One region of the Tessaracoccus luoxuelianae genome, then DNA from elsewhere that is predicted to be linked to it. Evidence: riboswitches for the same ligand, from Rfam matches in the RefSeq annotation. Region 1 holds a riboswitch; the other holds the start of a gene.

Evidence for each region. A riboswitch is a leader RNA that binds a small molecule or an ion and turns the genes downstream of it on or off. The one in region 1 is predicted to bind thiamine pyrophosphate.
Region 2: another riboswitch for thiamine pyrophosphate. It lies ahead of thiM (hydroxyethylthiazole kinase); the one in region 1 lies ahead of ACX1D1_RS05360 (thiamine ABC transporter substrate-binding protein).

The regions. Positions count from the first base shown of each region.
Region 1 is NZ_CM137013.1:1,240,346-1,247,866, reverse strand. Features, by position in the region: gene ACX1D1_RS05380 (HEAT repeat domain-containing protein) at 1-793, shown strand, start outside; gene ACX1D1_RS05375 (HEAT repeat domain-containing protein) at 736-1,503, opposite strand; gene ACX1D1_RS05370 (ABC1 kinase family protein) at 1,637-3,322, shown strand; gene disA (DNA integrity scanning diadenylate cyclase DisA) at 3,349-4,386, shown strand; TPP riboswitch at 4,440-4,545, shown strand; gene ACX1D1_RS05360 (thiamine ABC transporter substrate-binding protein) at 4,576-5,622, shown strand; gene ACX1D1_RS05355 (ABC transporter permease) at 5,601-7,265, shown strand; gene ACX1D1_RS05350 (ABC transporter ATP-binding protein) at 7,259-7,521, shown strand, end outside.
Region 2 is NZ_CM137013.1:3,231,355-3,238,875, forward strand. Features, by position in the region: gene ACX1D1_RS14960 (beta-class carbonic anhydrase) at 1-224, shown strand, start outside; gene ACX1D1_RS14965 (L-lactate dehydrogenase) at 329-1,288, shown strand; gene ACX1D1_RS14970 (maltokinase N-terminal cap-like domain-containing protein) at 1,341-1,910, opposite strand; gene ACX1D1_RS14975 (DUF2277 domain-containing protein) at 1,907-2,188, opposite strand; gene tdh (L-threonine 3-dehydrogenase, zinc-binding type) at 2,256-3,284, shown strand; gene kbl (glycine C-acetyltransferase) at 3,293-4,489, shown strand; gene ACX1D1_RS14990 (hypothetical protein) at 4,668-5,402, opposite strand; partial or broken gene ACX1D1_RS14995 (hypothetical protein) at 5,511-5,678, opposite strand; TPP riboswitch at 6,064-6,159, shown strand; gene thiM (hydroxyethylthiazole kinase) at 6,153-7,028, shown strand; gene ACX1D1_RS15005 (thiamine phosphate synthase) at 7,025-7,521, shown strand, end outside.

The DNA.
Region 1 (7,521 bases):
CGGCTGGGACGAGGTGCTGGACGCCATCGCATTGAGCGAACGGTTACGGCATCCGGATGCGGCGGTCCGCTTCCGAGCGGCGCTGTCCAGCCACGAGGCCGCCCCCCTGGAGGACCTCGTCGAGATCCTGCGCAGCGATCCGGAGCCCGGCGTCCGTGAGGCCGCCACCTGGGCGATCACCCAACGCGGGCAGGGCTCGTCGGCCAAGCTGAGCGAGGCCCTGGCCACCGGAGACCGGGACGCCCGCCTGTCCCTGGCGCACGTCCTGGGCAAGCTCCGGGACCCGGGGGCGGTGTCGATGCTGGCCGGGCTGCTGGAAGACGAGGACGCCACCGTGGCGGCCAAGGCCGCGTTCAGCCTGGGACAGGTGGCCGGGCATGGCGCGGTGGACGCGCTGATCGGGGCCCTCGCAGACCCCAGAGCCGCCGTCAGGGATGAGGTCGCGGCCTCGCTGGCCCGCCTCGCGGGCGCGGTGGAGCCGCTTCTGGCAGCCACGTCGGATCCCGCGCCATCGGTCAGGGCGCTGGCGGCCGAGACGCTGGGCCTGATCCGGGCGCCCGCGAGCGTCGGGGCGCTGGCGGCCCTCCTCTCGGACCCGGACCGGGAGGTGCGCTTCTCGGCCCTCCTGGCGCTCGGTCAAATCGACGGTCAGGAGGCCGGGCGCGCCGTCGCGGGTGAGTTGGACTCACCGGATCAGCGCGCCCGGCTCCTCGCCCGGCGCCTCATGGCGGACCGTCAGGCCTTCGCCTTGGCGGACTCGGAACGGGCGGCCAGGAAGCGACCAGCCACCTGAGCGAGCAGTGCGTCACCGCCGTCGGCGATACGCGCCAGGGCGCCGTCGGACACCTCGCTGAGCTGCCCCAGTGCAGACACCGCATGCAGCGCGACGGTGGCGTCGCCGTCGCCGGCGGAGGCCTCCAAGGCGTCCACCGCTGGGTCGGCATGCGGTCCGCCGAGGTGGCCGAGCGCCTCCGCGGCGTGGGCCCGCACCTCGGCGTCGGGATCACCGAGGGCGGCCGTCAGCGCGGGAACGGCCTTCTCCCCCAGGCGGTGCATCGCGGTGGTGAGGGCGTCGCGTTGCAGCGCATCACCGTCGCCCAGACGCTCGGCCAGCGCACCGGCCGCCTCGTGGCGCCCGGTGTTGGCCACAGCGCGGTAGGCCTTGATCGCCACGTCGGCGTGCTCGTCGCCGACGAGCGGACGGAGGCTCTCGAAGTGGGCAGGGTCGCCGATCTTGCTGAGCACGTGCGCGCCGGCGCGTCGCTGGTCCGCCTCCGGGCTGGTCAGCATGGCCAGCAGGTCCGCCTCCGCCTCCTCGGCGTGCTGGACAAGCGCCCAGGTGAGATCCTCGCGGACGCGGGGGTCGCGTTCGATCCGCAGCCGATCCAGCAGGGCCGGCGCGGCCGCGGCGTCCCGCGTGGCACCCAGGGCGAGGGCGGCGTGGCGCCGGGCGGTGCCATCGGTGCTGGCGAGGGTCTGGATAAGTGTCTGAACATCGGTCATGGCTCGACGCTAATCCTTGACGCTGCGTGAAGGTCAAAACGGTTCGCTGACGGAGGATTCCGTAGCCGGTTCACCCCGACCGGGGGGCCAGTCAGCAGTAGCGTGGAGCCAGACCACCGCTCTCAGGAGAAAAATGCCAGACCTCGCCATGATGACCCAGCTCGGCGGACTGCTCATCCGGCACCTCAAGGCGTTCAACACCGACGCTTCTCCGCTACCCGGCGAGTCCCCCGACGCCACACAGGCCGAGGACGCCGTGAAGTTCACCGAGGGGCTGGAGAAGCTCGGACCAACCTTCATCAAGTTCGGCCAGCTGCTGTCCACCCGCCAGGACCTGCTGCCCACCTCCTACACCGAGGCGCTCACCCGGCTGCAGGACAACGTCGATGCCGTCCCCGTCGAGGAGATCCGGCAGCGCATCGAGGACTCCCTGGGCGCCCCCGTCTCGACGCTGTTCGCCGAGTTCGACGACGTCCCGCTCGCCTCAGCCTCGCTCGCCCAGGCCCATCGGGCCGTCACCCGCACCGGCCGCGACGTGGTGGTCAAGGTGCTGCGTCCGGGCGTCCGGGAACGCGTGCGCAGCGACCTGGCCTCGCTGGCCGAGCTGGCGGACTTCGCCGACGCCAACACCGCCATCGGCCCCCGCCTGGGGGCGGCCAAGATGCTCGCTCAGTTCCGCCGGTCCATGGCCGACGAGTTGGACTACCGCAAGGAGGCCGCCAACCTCGACACCTTCCTGGAGCTCGTCGAGGACGAACCGGACCTCGTGGTCCCCGCCTACATCGCGGATTACTCCACCGACGACGTCCTGACCATGGAGTTCGTCCCCGGCAAGAAGATCACCGACGTCGGCCCGCTGGCGATGCTCGATGTCGACGGCGCCCGGCTGGCCGCCTCCCTGTTCCGCTTCATGCTCAGCGCCATGCTGATCGACGGCATCCTGCACGCCGACCCTCACCCGGGCAACCTGTTCCTCACGCCGGACCATCGTGTGGCGATCCTCGACGTGGGCATGGTGGTGCGGCTTCCACGGCGGCTCCGGAGCGCCATGGTCAAGCTGCTGGTCTCCATCGGTGAAGGCGACGGCGAGGGCGCCGCGACCATCCTGGCCGACATGGGTCACCCCACCGACGAGTACGACGCGGCGGCCTTCCGCGACGACGTCTCGCACCTGGTATCGGCGACGCTGTCCATGGGAGCAGACCTCCAGGCGGGCAGCGTGCTGATGCAGCTGGCCCGCGTCTCCGGCGTGCACGGCCTCCGCCCACCCGCGGAGATGACCCTGGTGGCCAAGGCACTGCTCAACCTGGACCAGGCCACGCAGCACCTGGACCCGCGCTTCACCCCCATCGAGGCCATCCAGGCAAACCTCCCCACCATCCTCACCGCCGGCCTGAAGCCCAGCGCCGGGCAGACCCTGCTCGGCACCATCGAGGGCAAGGAGTTCCTGGAGCGGCTCCCCCGCCGCGCCAACCGCCTGCTGGATTCCCTGACGGAGGGGGAGCTGGCGTTCACCGTCAACGCCTTCGACGAGAACCGCGTCCTGATGGTGCTGCAGCAGGTGGCCAACCGGCTGTCCACGGCCCTCATCCTGGCGGCCATCACGATCGCGGCCGCCCTCCTGATGTTCGCCGACGTCGGCCCGCGGCTCCTCGGATACCCGGCGCTCGGGATGGTCTTCTTCCTGCTCGCCGCCGTCGGTGGCCTCGTGATGGTGGCCACCATCCTGTGGCACGATCGGCCCTTCCGCCGCACGGTCAAGCGGACCGACCGGAGGGCTCGCCTCTCCGACGACGCGGGTGGCCCCTCGCGCACCTAGACTGGGCTGATCCACAAGGAGGTGTGTTGGCCAAGTCCACCGTTCGCCGCTACCTGAAGCTCCTCGCGCCCGGCACTCCACTGCGCGCCGGACTGGACCGCATCCTGCTGGGTCGCACGGGCGCACTGATCGTGCTGGGCAACAACTCCAAGGTGACGCAGGTGTGCTCGGGCGGGTTCCAGATCGGTGTGGAATGCACCGAGCAGGCGCTGCGGGAGCTGGCCAAGCTCGACGGCGCCATCATCCTCTCCACGGACCTCACCCGGATCATCGCGGCCGGGGTGCACCTGGTGCCGGCGGGTGACCTGCCCACCGCGGAGACCGGAACCCGGCACCGCTCGGCGGACCGCACCGCGCAGGCCGCCGGGGTACCGGTGGTGACGGTGTCGGCCTCGATGTCGACCGTGTCGCTCTTCCTCGACGGCCGGCGCCACGTCGTCGAAACCGCCTCCCAGGTGATCAGCAGGGCGAACCAGACGCTGGCCACGTTGTCGCGGGTGGTCGCCCGGCTGGGAGACCTGATGGATCAGTTCACGGCCCTGGAGATCGGGGAGCAGGTGACCCTGCGCGATCTCGCCCACGTGGTCCACCGCCTGGAGCTGACCCGCCGGCTGTCCTCCGAGATGCAGTTCCACGCCGACGTCCTCGGCGTCGAGGGCCGGATGGTGGCGATGCAGCACGCCGAGCTCGCCTCCGCGTTCGACGGCGTCGCGGAGTTGCTCACGGAGGACTACGCGCACAACCTGGAGGATCCCGCCGAGTTCGATCTGGCCCGCCTGCACAACTTCTCCACCGAGGAGCTGTTCAGTGGGGCGCTGGTCGCGCAGCGACTCGGCTTCGGGCCCAACCCCAACATGGAGCAGGCGGTCGCCACACGAGGTGTCCGCCTGTTGACCAAGGTGGGGCGCCTGCCGGCGCCCCTGGTGACCAGGCTCGTGGACCGCTTCACCATCCAGGAACTGTTCGCCGCCCCGCTGAGCGCGCTGCTCGAGGTGGAGGGCATCGGGCAGCTGCGGGCACGCCAGGTCCGCGACGCGATGTCGAGGATCGCCGAGATCAACTGAAGCGAGCGGCCCACGGACCGCGTGGAGGGTCCCCCTGCCGCCGGTATAGGCTGGGGGCAACACAGGGGAGCGCCACGGGGCGCTGAGAGTGCGGACAGTCCGCAGACCCTCAAACCTGATCCGGTTAGCACCGGCGTAGGGAGTGAGATCTCCTCGGCCCGGCCGAGCCTCCGAAAGGAGACAACCACCATGATCAGCACCAGCCGCGCCCTCGCAGCCGGGGCAGCCGTCCTGGCGCTCAGCGCCTGCGCAGGCGGCGAGCCCGCCACCACCGGAGCGCCGACGGCCACCACCACCGAGACCAGCTCACTGACCGTGTTCACCCACGACGCCTTCACCCTGCCCGACGAGCTGAAGGCCCGCTTCGCCGAGGAGACCGGCTACGAGGTCACCTACACCACCCCGGGCGACGCTGGCGCCCTGGTCAACCAGCTCATCCTCACCAAGGACTCCCCGCTCGGGGACGTGGTGGTGGGCGTGGACAACACGTTCGCGTCGCGGGCCTCCGAGGCGGGGGTCCTCGCCCCCTACACCTCCCCGGCATCCGCGTCGCTGCCCGAGGAGTTCCTCGCCACGGACCTCACCCCCTTCGACTACGGCGACGTCTGCATCAACGCCGACACCGTCTGGTTCGAGGCCAACGACCTCCTCCTACCGGTCACCCTCGACGACCTGGCCGAGCCCGCCTACAAGGACCTGCTGACGGTCACGAACCCGGCCTCGTCGTCGCCGGGCCTGGCCTTCCTCATCGCCACGGTCGGCGCCAAGGGCGACGGCTACCTGGATTACTGGCGCGCGCTGATGGACAACGGCGCCAAGGTGGCCTCGGGCTGGACGGAGGCCTACTACACGGACTTCTCCGGCGCCGACGGCAAGGGGCCACGGCCCCTCGTGCTGTCCTACGCCACCTCACCGGCCTTCACTGTCGCGGGGGACGAGTCCACCACCGTCGCGCTCCTGGAGACCTGCTTCCGGCAGGTCGAGTACGCGGGCGTGATCGCCGGGGCTGAGAACGCGGTGGGGGCCGGGAAGTTCATCGACTTCCTGCTCACCCCCGAGGTGCAGGCCGCGATCCCCGAGAACCTCTACATGTTCCCCGTCGTCCCTGGCACTCCCCTCCCCGAGCAGTGGGAGAAGTTCGCGGTGCTCCCCGACGAGCCCATCGACGTCCCGCAGTCCGAGATCGGCGCCAACCGCGACGAGTGGATCAGGGCGTGGACCGACGCCACCAGTTGAGCCGCGGGCTTTGGTGGGCGGGCTGGACGGTCGCGGCGGGGGTGCCGGCCGCCTTCCTGGCCGTCTTCTTCGCGTGGCCGGCCGCCAGCCTCGTCGCCCGCGGCCTCCACGACGGCTCGGCCTGGACGCTTGAGGGCTTCGCGTCGGTCTTCGGCTCCCCCCGCACGTGGGGGGCCGTGGGCTTCACGCTCGGCTCGGCGTCCCTGTCGACGGTGCTCTGCCTCGCGCTCGGGCTCCCCGGCGCGCACCTGCTGTACCGCCGCCGCTTCCGCGGCCGCGACACGCTCCGCGCGCTGGTGACCATCCCCTTCGTGTTGCCGACGGTGGTGGTGGGCGTGGCGTTCGGGTCGCTGTTGCGCCCCGACGGGCTGCTCGGCTGGCTGGGCCTCGGCGGGACCGCCTCCGCGATCCTCGCCGCGATGGTCTTCTTCAACTACTCGGTGGTGGTGCGCACCGTCGGCACCTTCTGGGCCCGCGTCGATCCCCGGCTCACGCAGGCCGCTGCCACCCTCGGCGCGTCCCCGGCGCGGGTGCTGGTGACGGTGACCCTCCCCACCCTGGCGCCCGCGCTGCTGTCGTCGGCCTCGCTGGTGTTCCTGTTCAGCGCCTCCTCCTACGGGATCGTGATGGTGCTGGGCGAGACCCGGTTCCGCACGATCGAAACGGAGATCTGGTTCCTCACCACTCAACTGCTGGACCTCCCGGCGGCGGCGGCCCTGTCCGTGGCGCAGCTCGTGATCGTCACCGCGACACTCTGGCTCAGCGCCCGGGCGCAGGCCCGCATGACGCGGGCGCTGCGCCTGCAGCCCGACGTGGTGACGGCCCGCCCGCTCGCGCTGCGCACAGACTGGCCGGCGGCCGCCCTCACGCTGGCCGTCGCCGTCGTGCTGCTGGGCCTCCCGCTGGCCAACCTGCTCTGGCGCTCCCTGCATGTCGGCGGGCAGCTCAGCCTCGGCAACTTTGCGCTCCTGGGCGACGCCGGCGGACCCGGGGCCGGGGTGTGGGGTGCGCTGCGCACCACCGTCATGACCGCGCTCACCGCCACGGCCATCGCCCTGACGCTTGGCATGCTGGTGGCGTTGGTGGCATCCAGGCGCCCGCGCCGCCGACGCGGCCGTCACGCCCTGGCCGCCCTGGAGGGGCTGTTCCTGCTGCCCTTGGGGGTCTCCGCGGTCACCGTCGGCTTCGGCTACCTGATCACGCTGAACCGGCCGCCGCTGGACCTGCGTTCGAGCATCGTGCTGATCCCCATCGCCCAGGCTGTGGTGGCCCTCCCCCTGGTGGTGCGGACGCTGCTGCCGACCCTGCGCGCCATCGACCCCCGGCAGCTGGAGGCCGCCGCGACACTCGGCTCCACGCCCCTCCAGGTGCTGCGACGGATCGAGCTGCCCCATCTGGCGCGCGGGCTCGGGCTGGCCACCGGGTTCGCGTTCGCAACGTCGTTGGGCGAGTTCGGGGCGACCTCCTTCCTGGCGCGCCCCGACAATCCCACCCTGCCCGTGCTGATCTTCAGGGCCTTCGGCCGCCCGGGCGCCGAGAACTACGGCCTCGCCCTGGCCGCCTCGGTGCTCCTGGCAGTATTGGCGGGAATCACCATGGCGCTCGCGGAACGCGTGCGGCCGAAGGAGGTAGCCACGTGGTAGCACTCGAGGTTCGAGACGCCGTCGTGCGCTACGGCGACACGGTCGCGGTGGACGGCGTGTCCGTGGCGGTGTCGCGGGGAAGCGTGGTCGGCCTCCTGGGGCCGTCGGGGTCCGGGAAGTCGACCCTCCTGCGCGCCATCGCGGGGCTCGAGCCGCTCGTGGCCGGTTCGGTGTCCTGGGAGGGGCAGGATCTCGCCGGCACCAAGGTGCACCAGCGCAACTTCGGGCTCGTCTTCCAGGACGCGCAGCTGTTCCC
Region 2 (7,521 bases), 1.4 Mb from region 1:
ACTGCGCCATGGCCAGCGGCGAGGACGACGCCATCCGCCAGCGCGTCCTCGACACCACGGGCACCGACCTCGGCCCTCTTACCATCGGCGCAGACCCGGACCAGCACGGGCGGATCCGCAGCGACGTCCACCTGCTGCAGCAGCACCCGCTGATCGCGGACCGGGTGACGGTCGCCGGATTCCTGTACGACGTCGAGACCAGCCTCCTGGAGCAGGTCGCGTGAGCACGCCCCCTCCCCGAGGCAACCATCCGGTGACATGGGCGCGACCGACTCATCTGGCCGGCGGTTGGCGTCCACCGGCTTGCTCGACCTGACAGAATCGACCCATGTCATCAGCCCAGTACAGGGAAGGCGCCAAGCTGGCCATCGTCGGCGCGGGCGCGGTCGGATCGTCACTGGCCTACGCGGCCCTCATCCGGGGCGTCGCCCGGCATGTCGTCCTGCACGACGTCAACGGCCCGAAGGTGCGGGCCGAGGCGCTGGACCTCGCCCACGGCGGGCAGTTCCTGCCCGAGGCGGTGATCGAGGGCTCGGACGACGTGGACATCACGCGCGGCGCTGACGTCGTCGTCGTCACGGCCGGGGCCAAGCAGAAGCCTGGCCAGACGCGGATGGACCTGGCCGGCTCGACGGTTGGGCTGATCCGCAAGCTGATTCCGCCGTTGGTCGAGCGCTCCCCCAACGCCACCTTCATCATGGTCACCAACCCCGTCGACGTCACCACCCAGGCGGCGCTGAAGATCAGCGGGCTGCCGTCGAACCGGCTGTTCGGGTCCGGCACCGTGTTGGATTCGTCGCGGCTCCGGCAATTGATCGCCACCACCTGTGATGTCGCGGTGGGCAACGTGCACGCCTACGTGTGCGGCGAGCACGGAGACACCGAGACCCCGATGTGGAGCACCGCGACCATCGGCGGCGTGCCCCTGACCGAGTGGGAACGCACGACGGGGCGGCTGGGCGCGCACGAGCGGGACGCCATCGCGCATCGAGTGGTCAACGCGGCCTACGAGGTGATCGAGGGCAAGGGAGCCACCAACTACGCCATCGGGTTGGCCGCAACGCGGATCATCGAGTCGGTGCTGCGCGATGAGCGGCGGGTGCTGCCGGTGTCGCGGATGCTGGAGGGCTGGCACGGCATCTCGGGTGTGTGCATGGCGGTGCCGACCGTGGTGGGCCGAGACGGCGCGGGCACGCAGCTGGAGCTTCCGGTGTCCGAGGACGAGTTGTCACGGCTGCGCACCAGCGCGGAACACATCCGCGCGATGTCAGAGGGGTTGGGCTTCTAGATCGGCTCGGTCGCTCGTCGCGCCACGACCCTGCACACGGTGGCGAGTCCCCTCAGTGGAGGATGGCGAGCACGTCGTGGCGCGGGCCCTCGTGGTCCGTCCAGCGGCCGATCAGCGAGCCGGCCGCGTTGTCCGGCGTGGGCACGGCCCTGATGAGCAGCCGCATGATCTCCAGCCGTTCGCCTTCACCGGGGAGCGCGCCGGTGCCGTCCGCGGTCATGGTGATCGGCAGCTGTGCGCCATGGGCGTCGCGCAGTTCGGCCTCGTGGTCCGCCTCCCGGATGATCCGCGACGCCTCGTCGACGAACACCGGGTCCGTCGCCGCGTCGTAGCAGTAGCGCAGGCCAAGCTCCGAGTGCTGCAGGGTGCCGATCGGCTTCACGCCGTCGAAGGGCGCGGCGCGCCACGTGACGGGCACGAAGTAGTACTCCCCTCCGGTGGAGATCACCATGCAGTCCAGCCCCACCTCGCCGTCGGGATCGACCAGCCTGAAGCCGGCGGCGCGCTGGAGCGTGGAGGGATCGCCGAAGAACCAGCGCTGCGTGGGCAGCCAGGCCTGGAGCAGCTCGATCTTCGACGGCGTGAGCCTGGCCCCCACGTGCAGCTCGGCGGCGGAGGTCACGATGCGGCCTCGGTGGCGTAGCGCTTGGCGGCGCGGGCCTGGGCCTTCACGCGCTCGGCGTCCCGGTCCTTCGGCGGGGCGGTGGTGACCAGCTCGTCGAGCAGGTCCGCCGTGATGTGGGCGATGGCGTGGACCGCGCGATGGAACGCCTCCTCGTTGGCCTTGCTGGGCTTGGTGACCCCCGCGACCTTGCGCACGTACTGCAGCGCCGCGGCGTTCACCTCGTCGCTGGTGGCGGGAGGCTCGAAGTTGTTCAGCGGCCGGATGTTGCGACACATGCCGTCAAGCCTACGTTCACATCCCGCCCGGGCCCACCGCCCGGGAGTCATCTGCCACGATGAGTCCATGTTGGCGCTAGCGAAGACGCGGCCGGGCCCCGGGCTGGAGCTGATCGAGCTGCCGCGTCCCACCCCGAGCCCGAACGAGGTACTCATCCGGGTCATGCGCACCGGGATCTGCGGCACCGACCTTCACATCGACGGCTGGGACGGCTGGGCGTCGCAGGTGGTGACCACCCCGCTCATCCTGGGGCATGAGTTCTGCGGCGAGATCGTGGAGTTGGGCTCGTCGGTGACAGGCCTCGAGGTGGGCCAGTTCATCTCCGGCGAGGGGCACTACGTGTGCGGGCGCTGCCGGGCCTGCCTCGCGGGGAAGCGGCACCTGTGCCGCAACACCCGGGGCATCGGGTACCGCGTCGACGGCGCCTTCTGCGAGTACTTCGCCATGCCGTCGTCGAATGTGTGGGTGCACCACACGCCGGTGGAGCCGGATGTCGCGGCGATCTTCGACCCGTTCGGCAACGCCGTCCACGCCGCCCTGCAGTTCCCGGCGCTCGCCGAGGACGTGCTGGTCAGCGGGGCCGGACCGATCGGGATCATGGCGGCGCTCGTCGCGAAGTTCCAGGGGGCGCGCAACGTGGTCATCACGGACCTCGGCGACGAGCGGCTCGCACTGGCTCGACGCGTGGGGCTGAGCAGCACCGTCAACGTCGCCCGTGAAGACCTGGCGGATGTCTACGAACGCTTCGACATGCGGGAGGGATTCGACATCGGGCTGGAGATGTCCGGATCTGGCGCGGCACTGTCGTCGATGATCGCGCACATGACCCACGGCGGCCGGATCGCGCTGCTCGGGACGCCGTCGAAGCCGCTCGAGGTGGACTTCACCACCATCATCTTCAACATGCTGACCATCCAGGGGGTCACCGGCCGGCAGATCTTCGAGACCTGGTACGCCATGAGCGCCCTGCTGCGCTCCGGGCTGGACATCTCGGGGGTCATCACGCACCGCTTCCCCGCAACGGGGTTTCGCGAGGCGTTCGATGTCGCGGCCGCGGGGCACGCCGGCAAAGTCATCCTGACCTGGGACGAGTGAGGAACACCATGGCATTCCTGGACCACATCCGCGGCGAGCTCGAACAGTTGCGCGCAGACGGGCTGTACAAGACGGAGGCGCCGCTGACCACTGCGCAGGCAGCGCACGTCGGGACACCGTCGGGCGAGGTGATCAACCTCTGCGCCAACAACTACCTGGGGCTGGCGAACTCGCCGGTGCTGATCGCCGCCGCCAAGCGCGCCTACGACAGGTGGGGCTTCGGCATGGCGTCGGTCCGCTTCATCTGTGGAACCCAGACCCTGCATCAGGAGCTCGAGGTGCGCCTGACGGCGTTCCTGCGCAGCGGGCCCGACGGTCACGACGGCTGGGACACCATCCTGTACTCGTCGTGCTTCGACGCCAACGGCGGCCTGTTCGAGACCCTCTTCGGGGCCGAGGACGCCATCATCTCCGACGAGCTCAACCACGCCTCCATCATCGACGGGGTGCGGCTGAGCAAGGCCGCCCGCTACCGGTACCGCAACCGCGACATGGCCGATCTGCGCGCCCAGCTTGAGGCGTCGCGGGGGGCACGGCACCGAGTCATCGCCACGGACGGGGTGTTCTCGATGGACGGTTTCGTCGCCCCTCTGGATGAGATCTGCGCGCTGGCCGACGAGTACGACGCGCTGGTGATGGTCGACGACTCCCACGCGGTGGGCTTCGTCGGCGAGACGGGGGCCGGGACGCCGGAGCGGTTCGGGGTCGTCGACCGCGTGGACATCCTCACCGGCACCCTCGGCAAGGCGCTCGGCGGCGCGTCGGGCGGTTACACGTCCGCGAGGCGTGAGGTGGTGGAGCTGCTGCGTCAACGGTCGCGGCCGTACCTGTTCAGCAACTCGCTGGCGCCGTCGATCGTCGCGGCCACGATCGCGTGCCTGGAGCTGCTGGAGTCGTCGTCGTCGCTGCTGGAACAGCTGGCCGAGAACACGGCGTACTTCAGGCGGCGGATGGCGGAGGAGGGCTTCGAGATCCCGGAGTCAGACCACGCGATCGTGCCGGTGATGCTCGGCGACGCGGTGCTGGCGGCGAGGATGGCCGACGAGGTCCTCGCCCGGGGCGTCTACGTGAGGGCGTTCTCGTTCCCCGTCGTACCGAGGGGTGCCGCCCGGATCCGGACCCAGATGTCGGCGGGACTGTCGCGGGCGGACTTGGATGTCGCGGTGGAGGCGTTCGTGGCGGCCCGCGCCGCCGTCGGCGGCTGACGCCTGCGTTCGCTCGCGGCGCCTGCCCTAAGTCCCGACGCCTGCCTTGGGTCCCGACGCCTGCGTTGACTCCCGGCGCCTGCCCTAAGTCCCGACGCCTGCCTTGGGTCACTTTGCGCCTGTGTTCCGTACCCCGGCCTGCGCTATAGCGCCGGCCGGGAAACTCAGCGCAGGCGCATCAGGAGGCCCGGGGCAGGGCGTTCTTGATCCCATCGCGGATGAGCGCCGCCAACTGTCGCCCGTCGTGGATTTCCTTCCACCCCCACCGAATGGGCCAGAGTCCTTGACGACGGATCTCCTGCTCGCGACGCTTCTCCCGCATCACCGCGTCCTCAGCCTTCTCCCCTGGCTTCAGGAGGCGACCGTACTTGGCCTTGCCGTCGACCTCACCGACCAGACCCAGCTCTGGCCAACCGAAATCAGTCCGAGCTACGAGGACACCGTTTTCGTCGATGACCTCGTACTGCAGCACGGGCGCGGGGACGTTCCAGCGCATCATCTGAACTCGGCTCAGCGACTCTGCCGGGGACTCAGCGCGACCGTCCGCGACGGCGATCGCGCGTTTGGCGACGGATACCCTCTGCAGCCGTGGATGCAGCCGCAGAATGCGGTGCAGCTCTGCCACGTCGGCAGATGCTCGCAACCCGGCATCTGCCGCGGCCACCCCCCACTCGAAGGGGGACAGCCGCGCAACGTCACAGATCGTTCGCTCCAGTGTGGTCCCTGGCAAGCCCTCCAACTCCGTGATGTGCTCGCGCAGCAACGCCGTGTTGCGAACTCGGAGGTGGGTTGTGCCGTCGCCGTGCCCGGGAGTTGTCCGGATCATCGTGACCACGTCCAACACGTCAGCCGGGACGGGCAGCCCATGGAGCACAGCCGCGGAAGTGTGGCTGAATACGCTCGAAGAAGCCACCTCGGGCACTGTCGCCCGGATCAGACGCAGGTGCTCGGCCTCCGGGCTCTCTTCAGAAGTCGCTGCGTAGTGACCCCGTCGAAGTCGCAGCAAGGCCCCGCTCTTCACGCGGGATCTCAGGTCGCTCGGGGTGATACCGAGGTCAAGAAGCTGTCGCGCCGTCCAGTGTTCGTTCACCCAGCTATTTGACGACGGCGGGCACCTCGTTGGCAGGGTGAATTGGTCAGTTGTGGATAAGTGGGACCAATTTCTGCGATCTACCAGGCTTGTCCACACGTGAGGGGGGCGAGCGTCGGCCGGTCATGCTGCGAAGTCCTCAGCTCAACTCGACGACCAGGTCAGCCTGCCCGGCTGGCCGCGCGAGCCGATGAGCACGTGCTCGGCCGCCGGGCCGCCTGCGTAAACTCGAGCCGCCAGAGCTACAGCGCGGGCTCCTGTACGCAACGCAGGCGGCTCCTGGACGCCAGCGATATTGCGCAGGCGTCGAATAGCACCGCAGGCGCTGAGACGGAACGCAGGCGCAGGGATGGAATGCAGGCGCTGAGACGGAACGCAGGCGGCGGCGGGCTCGGGAACGGGGCCGACTGCGGCGCCGCGACGGAACGCAGGCGCCGAACGCGGCGGCGGGCGTCGGAGCGAGGCCAACGGGGCGCTGGTAGGCTCGCCGACGCCGGGGTGCCCCGAAGTCGGGGCTGAGAACACACCCGCAACACCTGATCTAGGTCGTGCTAGCGAAGGGAGCCACCACTCATGACCAACCCCACACCCTCCACACCCGACGACGCCACCAAAGCCAGCGACGCCTCTACCCTCGGACCGACGAGCGCCATCCTCACCGCCGTCCGCGCCGCCACCCCGCTGGTGCACTGCATGACCAACACCGTGGTGCCCGAGATCACCGCCAACGTGCTCCTCGCCGCCGGCGCCGCCCCCGCCATGATCGACCTCCCCGAGGAGGCCGCCATCTTCGCGACGGTGGCCTCAGCCCTGCTCATCAACGTCGGCAACGGGCTCTCCGAGCAGCACGAGGGCATGAGGCGCGCAGCGGCGGCCGCCGACGGCGCCGGCACCCCCTGGGTCCTGGACCCGGTCGCGGTCGGCGCCCTCCCCGTGCGCACCCAGCTCGCCCGCGACCTTCTCGCCCACCGCCCCACCGCCATCCGCGGCAACGCCTCCGAGATCCTGGGCCTCGCCGGGGCCAGCGGCGGGGGGCGCGGGGTGGACGCCACCGACGAGGTGGAGGCCGCCGTCGAAACCGCCCGAGGCCTCGCCGCACGCACCGGCGCCGTCGTGGCCATCTCCGGCCCCGTCGACGTCATCGTCAGCCCCACCCGCACCACGCGCGTCACCGGCGGTGACCCGCTCATGCCGCTGGTCATCGGCACCGGGTGCGCGCTGGGCGCGACTGTCGCGGCGACCCTTGGCGCCACCCGGGCCGACGGCCCTGCCCCGCACGCCTCCCACGACGCGGTCGTCGCCGCCCACGCCCTCTTCGGCGCCGCGGGCCTGGCCGCAGCACGCGAGGCCCGCCACCCGGGCAGCTTCCGCACCGCCTGGCTCGACGCCCTTCACGCGCTCACCCCCGACGAGGTCGCCGCCCTCGTCACCGTCGAGGAGCAGCCATGACGCAGGCCACGCCAGGCCTCGCCGACGGTGTGGACTGGCGCGTCTACTACGTCACGGACACCGCGATGTCGGGTGGCCCAGCCCACGTGCCGGGGATCGTCGAGCAGGCCATCCTCGGCGGCGCCGGCGTGGTGCAGATCCGCGACAAGGAGCTCCACGGCACCGAGTTCCTCGCCCTGGCCCGCGCCTGCGTCGACGCCCGTGACAGGGCATTCGACGCCACCGGACGCACCACGGCGCTCGTCGTCAACGACCGCCTCCACGCCGCCGAGGAACTCGGCCTCCACTTCCACCAGGGCCAGGACGACGGCGACATCAGCCAGGCCCGCGCCCGCCTCGGCCGCGACATTCTCATCGGTCTCAGCATCTCAACCGACGCCGAGCTGGAGGCGGAGCTGAGCGACCTCACCGCGGACGTCCTCGGCCTCTCGCCGCTCTGGGCCACCCCCACCAAGACCGACGCCGCCCCCGCCCTGGGCCTCGACGGCGCCGC